Regions from separate parts of the Shewanella maritima genome, predicted to be linked through region 2. Evidence: predicted binding sites of a transcription regulator. Region 2 holds the regulator's gene; the other holds the start of a gene.
The links. The regulator MetJ, encoded in region 2, represses methionine synthesis genes. The targets are predictions, from matches to a motif close to TAGACGTCTAGACGTCTA.

Region 1: the regulator MetJ is predicted to act here: its motif matches at 1,481-1,498, upstream of msrA (peptide-methionine (S)-S-oxide reductase MsrA).

What each region holds. Positions count from the first base shown of each region.
Region 1 is NZ_CP036200.1:4,552,648-4,556,074, reverse strand. Features, by position in the region: gene EXU30_RS19365 (thiamine pyrophosphate-dependent dehydrogenase E1 component subunit alpha) at 1-176, opposite strand, end outside; gene astE (succinylglutamate desuccinylase) at 332-1,357, opposite strand; gene msrA (peptide-methionine (S)-S-oxide reductase MsrA) at 1,553-2,032, shown strand; gene trxB (thioredoxin-disulfide reductase) at 2,186-3,139, shown strand; gene EXU30_RS19345 (methyl-accepting chemotaxis protein) at 3,235-3,427, opposite strand, start outside.
Region 2 is NZ_CP036200.1:1,652,187-1,655,613, reverse strand. Features, by position in the region: gene EXU30_RS07195 (LysR family transcriptional regulator) at 1-797, opposite strand, end outside; gene EXU30_RS07190 (sulfite exporter TauE/SafE family protein) at 936-1,676, opposite strand; gene metJ (met regulon transcriptional regulator MetJ) at 1,817-2,131, opposite strand; gene metB (cystathionine gamma-synthase) at 2,340-3,427, shown strand, end outside.

The sequences.
Region 1 (3,427 bases), 1.8 Mb from region 2:
AATACGCAAGTGTCATAAATTTTGTTCGCTAGCTCTTGATCAATATTTGGCAAAACCGCTTGTTCATAAGTGGTGCCGTCCGCTTGCAAAATGCGCAAGGTTGGAATGTGCAATGACGCTTTATCTAAGAAGCTGACACGATGCACAGTGTCATTATTCGTTGTTGCGTTGCTCATATTGTGCTCTTAGTTATAGGGTAAATAGTTACCTGATATTATAATCTGCTGATAAACATTACGTTAACGTAAACTACCTAGCAATAGTCATTATTTGCCGTGGCTCATTTTAGCACTTGGGCAAATGTATATAATGGTTTACGACTGCGACAATGTTACTGCACATCTTCATTTGGTGCAGGGATCAAACATAATACTGTGCGTTGCCCGACAGGAACTTTTGCATTTGGGAATACAATTGCTTCAATATCATGCTCAATGATGACTTGTTGGCCACCTTCAGTGGCTAACACCTCGCCTTTATTAAATTGAGTAAAGTTCTCTGTACTATCTGCAAAGCTGAATGTGAAGTCTTCAAAGTGTTTATTCACTGAGCGTGACACTTTATATAGGTTTAGCTGCTCAGCTTCATAGGCTGGTAATTCAACTTCAGTTTGAGTCACAAGCGCGGTTAGCATGGCTTTCGCTTTAGCAAATTTACTCATATCGTTTTGCCCAAACGGCATGACCTTACCTAACTCAACCGTAAACGCATCGGCGCCAAACTCATTAGATGAATAGTAGCTAAATGTGGTTGTCGGTTCGTGGTGATACAAAATGGTATCGACACCACATGCGGCCAAAAACATCATCTGCTCACCACTGTAGCTCTTACCATGACGATAAGGGTAAATGGCAAACTTCTCATGCTTTGATGGTTTTATTGCGGTGTGCAGGTCATAGTGAATACGCTGTTTGTCATCATTTTGCTCAAAGAAGTCTCGTACATAACCTTCTAAGGCTTTAGCGCGCACTCGCTCTTGGTTTTGGGTGTCACCGTTTGCATGCCCGCCGCTAAATAAACGGTTCATGTTCTCTTCGACAAATCGGGTCTTGTTGTGAATAGATGGCGGATTGCCAATTAGAAACAATACTCGTTGCTTTAGCGTTAACTCGCCAGTTAATAAGCCAGTAATCAACTCATTGCAAATTTCAATTGGCGCCGTCTCGTTACCGTGCACAGCGCAAGACAGTACGATGTCCTTTTGATAGTCCTTAGGTGTAAAGCAAATTACCCCAGTATCGAGCACTTCAACGTTAACATTGCTGTTGGTATTTACCTTAAATGGTGCGTCGATTGCTTGTGGGTGAGCTAACGTAAATGCGAGGAAATCATTATCTTTAATTGATGCTTGTAACACTCTTCTCTCCTTAACGGTGTTTTATTTGGCGCAGATTCTAACACACGCCACCATCCTTAGGGTTATATGCTAGGTAAATTTGTTTTCACAAATGACTTGCAATCAACTAATAATTTTTTATTATAGCCATCTAAACGTCTAACAATCTAAATATCTAAACGTTTAAACATCTATTGTATGAGTGAGGGGTTATCCATGGCATTAGCAACATTTGGCGCAGGCTGTTTCTGGGGTGTTGAGTATTTCTTTCGTGAAGTTGAAGGTGTATCAGATGCTGTTTGCGGTTATATGGGCGGAGATGATAGCAAGGTAACCTACGAGCAAGTAAAACAAGGTAATACCGGGCATGCCGAAGTGGTGCAAGTTGAGTATGACCCAGAACAAGTCAGTTACGAGCAGCTGCTTGATATCTTTTGGACCAACCACAACCCAACCACCCTTAATCAGCAAGGTGGTGATATTGGCAGTCAATATCGCAGTACAGTGTTCTTTCATAACGCAGAGCAAAAGCAATTAGCCGAGGCTGCAAAAATAGCGCTAATCAAGAGCGGCAAATGGGGCATTAAGCAAATTGTTACTGAAATTGTGCCTTTGCAAAGCTTCCACCGCGCAGAAGAGTATCATCAGCAATATTTAGAGAAAAATGGTCTGCCGAGCTGCCATATTAGTTACTAGATTGATATCCACCTTGATGCTGTAGTGCATGGATAGCTTTACAGCACCGATTAAGCTAATCGAAATACTCGTTGTAAGATCCCTTTACCCTCTTAGCTAAATTCCCTACAATCCCCAGATTATGCGAATGCATTTCATTGGAGAATTAAAATAATGTCTGAATCTCGTCACAGTAATCTGCTTATCTTAGGCTCAGGTCCTGCAGGTTATACAGCTGCCGTTTACGCTGCTCGAGCAAACCTAAAGCCTGTTATGATCACTGGTATGCAACAAGGTGGTCAGCTAACCACTACCACTGAAGTTGAAAACTGGCCTGGCGATGCTGAAGGCCTAACTGGCCCAGCTTTAATGGAACGAATGAAAGAGCATGCTGAGCGTTTCGAGACTGAGATTTTATTTGACCACATTAATGAAGTCACATTAACTGAGCGCCCTTTCAAGCTTAAAGGTGACAATGGCGAATACACATGTGATGCACTAATTATCGCAACGGGTGCATCTGCACGTTACTTAGGTTTACCATCAGAAGAAGCATTTATGGGCCGCGGCGTATCAGCTTGTGCAACTTGTGATGGATTCTTCTACCGTAACCAAAAGGTCGCGGTTATTGGTGGTGGTAACACAGCTGTTGAAGAAGCACTTTACTTGAGCAATATTGCTTCAGAAGTTCACCTAATTCACCGCCGTGATAGCTTCCGCTCAGAAAAAATCTTAACTAAGCGCCTAATGGACAAAGTTGAGAACGGTAATATCCTACTACACCTAGACCAAACCCTTGAAGAAGTGGTTGGCGATGACATGGGTGTAACAGGTCTTAAAAAGAAAAGCACTAAAGACGGTAGCATTACCGATTTAGAAGTAGCAGGTGTTTTCGTTGCTATTGGTCACTCTCCAAACACAGGTATGTTTGAAGGCCAATTAGATATGAATAACGGCTACATTAAAGTGAACAGCGGTCTTGCGGGCAATGCGACTCAAACAAGCATCGAAGGTATTTATGCTTGTGGTGATGTAATGGACCAACACTACCGCCAGGCGATTACCTCTGCAGGTACAGGTTGTATGGCTGCACTAGATGCTGAGCGCTACCTAGACGCTAAAGGCTAACCACTAAAGTAGTTACATAAATGCTAAAGGGCTCAACTGTATAAACTCAGCTGAGCCCTTTTGTTTGTCTTGAACAAAGTAATAACTAAACTAGTTTACACTTTGAATTGATCCACTAGTTTAGCCAGATCAGCGGCGCCTTGGTTTATTTGCTCGCTGTTGTCGTTTATTAACGCATTCTGCTGATGGTTCTCTAGCGACATTTCGTTGATACGGGTGATATTAACGTTTAGCTCGCTAATCACTCTATTTTGCTCTTCAGTTGCATTGGCAATATGACCATTCATA
Region 2 (3,427 bases):
TAAACCAGATATGAGTCAATATAGTCAGATTCAATCTCAGGCAAGATACTGACTAATTGTTGGTTTTCTAGATGCTCAGTGACAAGACTGTAGGGCAGAAAAGCGATTCCAGCACCGGCAAGACAAAAACTAAACAGGGAACTAAAGTCGTTGGTGATTAGGCTGTAATCGATAGAAAAAGTCTGGTCATCGATCATGATATGGTTTTGAATTGTGCCGCCGGTTGAGGCAATCATTGAGTGTTGCGCTAAGTCTTCCACACAAGTAATTTCATCGTGCTGCGCCAGATACTCTGGTGTAGCAAACAGCTTTAGCTTGAAAGATGTGAGCTTTTTGGCAACAAAGCTGCTGTCTTCTAGCTTGCCTACATCAATGACAAAATCTAACCCGAGCCGAGTCAGCTCGCGATAGCCGCCTGAGACCATAAAGATCTCAAGTTTGATTTGTGGGTGCTTTCGCATGAACTCCGCTATTTGCCTATCGAGCAGTCGCTCCATAAATGGCAAGAGACCAATTCTAAGCTTCCCTTGTAACTGAGATTGCTGGTTTTCAACCATTCGGGCAGCATTGAGAAATTGCCCAACTAAAGGCTCCACTTGCTCTAAGAATTGCTCGCCACTAGGAGTTAGCGACATTGCGCGGGTGGTACGAATAAAAAGTGGCGCGCCTAATTGTTTTTCTAGCTCGCCGATGCGGCGGCTAACTAACGCGCGTCTGGTATCAAATGAATCTGCGGCTTTAGAAAAGCTACCGAGTTTAGCAACCGCTATAAATAACTCTAAGTCATTGATATTCAACTGATACACCTTAGGTTAGACAAAAGAATGAGTGTAGATGTATCAAGAGATTACTGTCAAACAACACGTTGATAAGCATGATGGAACTCACAGCGACATCATCGCTAAGCGATGAAAGTTGACAAACGTGAGGGCAAACTAAGTAGCCATTAAGCTAATAATTGATTTAGTAGCCAGGATGAGCGCGCTTAAGCTACACAAAATAAAGGTGACTTTTCGCGTCAGGTCTTTATCAATATTGTGTACATATTTACCAGCCACTTTGTGCCCTAATATCACAGAGGGCAAAAGCATGGCAGCGATAACGAGATGTTGCCATTGTACTAATCCATATATCGCCAATATGGCCAGTGCTATCATTGAGCTAAACACAAAAAACGCAGATAAAGCAGCGCGAAAGTCAGCAGCGGCTTTGCCAGCTAACAGTATTGCTAATGGCGGGCCGCCAATCGCGGCAATATTGCCAAAAATCCCCGAAAAGATCCCAGCAATAAACAAGGTGAGCTTATTCACGGGCGCAGTGATTTTATAGATGCTCAGTAACACTGCTAGCAGCACAATACCCGCAATCATTAGGCCGAGAATATCAGCTGGTGCGAGTATCAGTAGACTGGCACCAAGGAGTCCGCCTGGCACGCGGCCAATGAGTGCATATTGCAGTCCGTTAAATTCAAGCGCGCTGCGCTCGCGATATAAGGTTAACGCTGAAATCGAAAAGCCCATTAATATGACCGGCACTGGCACTAAGTCTGGGTCGACAATATACAACAGCGGCGTTGCCACAACTGCTAAACCAAAGCCAATTAGGCTTTGAGTTAGCGCACCAGCAAACATGATGATTGAAGCTAGGATAAGACTTAACGGGTCGACTATTGTCATGTTACTTCCATATTTAGTATGGCTTGAACTTGAGCAAGCTGCGCCTTGGCGCGGGAGCAAAAAATAGGTGCGAGAGTAATAAAAAATGCTTCAACCACCTGAGCGATTGAAGCATCTTAAAATTCGATATGGTCTGCAGACTATTCTACGTCTTCCCACTCGATGCCCATAGCATCCATCAATTTTTTTGCTTCAGCAGGAATTTGGTCTGGTTGCTCTTTAGATAAGTCATCGTCATTTGGCAGTGGCTGACCTGTGTATGCATGCAAGAAAGCTTCGCATAACAGCTCACTGTTAGTGGCGTGGCGTAGGTTATTTACCTGACGGCGAGTACGCTCGTCAGTTAAAACTTTTAGCACCTTTAAAGGGATGGACACAGTAATCTTCTTTACTTGTTCATTCTTTTTGCCATGCTCGGCGTATGGGCTAATATAGTCGCCGTTCCACTCAGTCATTAACTCACCTTTAGCTTTGAATTCGGGGCTGATTTTAACCCCTTATCTACGTTAGTCAAATTATTGCAACGAAATTGTGTGCAATGCAAATAGATTTCTCGATGTTTAGATGTCTATATGGCTATTTCCTATTGACGCTGATGTTTGGGTTAGGTACATTTGGACGTCTAGACATCTCTTTCTTGAGTGGTTGATTTAGGAGTCAATGATGGCCAAACCTCAAAATGCGACAGTGGCAGTGCGCCAAGGTATTGAAAGTGACACCCAGTATGGCGCAGTTGTGCCGCCGATTTATCTGTCGACCAACTACTCTTTTGATGGTCATAAAAATCCACGCGAGTTCGACTATAGTCGCTCGGGTAACCCAACCCGAAATATCCTTGGAGATACTATTGCTCAACTTGAAAACGGAGCAACAGGTGTTGTGACCTGTACCGGTATGGCGGCCATTACTTTGGTCACCAGTCTACTTGAGCCTGAGGATTTAATCGTTGTACCCCACGATTGTTATGGTGGCAGCTATCGTTTGTTCACAAATCTTGCCAAAAAGGGCGCGTTTAAATTATTGGTTGTCGATCAAACCGATGAGCAAGCATTAGCGCAGGCAATTAAGCAAAAGCCAAAAATGGTTTGGCTTGAAACCCCATCAAACCCGCTATTAAGAGTGGTGGATATTGCTGCCATTGCACAGGCAAGCCACGAGGTTGGCGCTTGGGTTGTGGTTGATAACACCTTCTTGTCGCCAATTTTGCAGCAGCCGCTCGATTTAGGCGCCGACATCGTGATTCATTCCACTACTAAATATATCAATGGCCATAGCGACGTGGTTGGCGGCGCAGTAGTCGCAAAAGATGCTGAGCTAGGCGAGTTATTACATTGGTGGTCGAATACCTTAGGGCTTACGGGCAGCGCTTTTGACAGTTACTTAGCATTACGCGGCATTCGCACTTTAGGTGTGCGTATTCGTGAGCATCAAGCCAATGCACAAAAGATTGTTGCGCTGCTAACTAGCCATGAAAGCGTTGCAAAAGTGTATTACCCGGGATTATCTGACCATCCAGGCCACGAAATTGCGCAGAAACAACAAAAAGGTTTCGGCGCTATGTTAAGTTTCGAGCTTAAAGGTGGTGAGGCCGAGGTTGTCGCCTTTTTAGATGCGCTGAAATTGTTCAGTGTTGCTGAAAGTTTAGGCGGCGTGGAAAGTTTAGTAGCCGTTCCGGCAACCATGACCCACCGTGCAATGGAGCGAGAAGCTCGCCTAGAGGCTGGTGTTGAAGACACATTATTGAGACTATC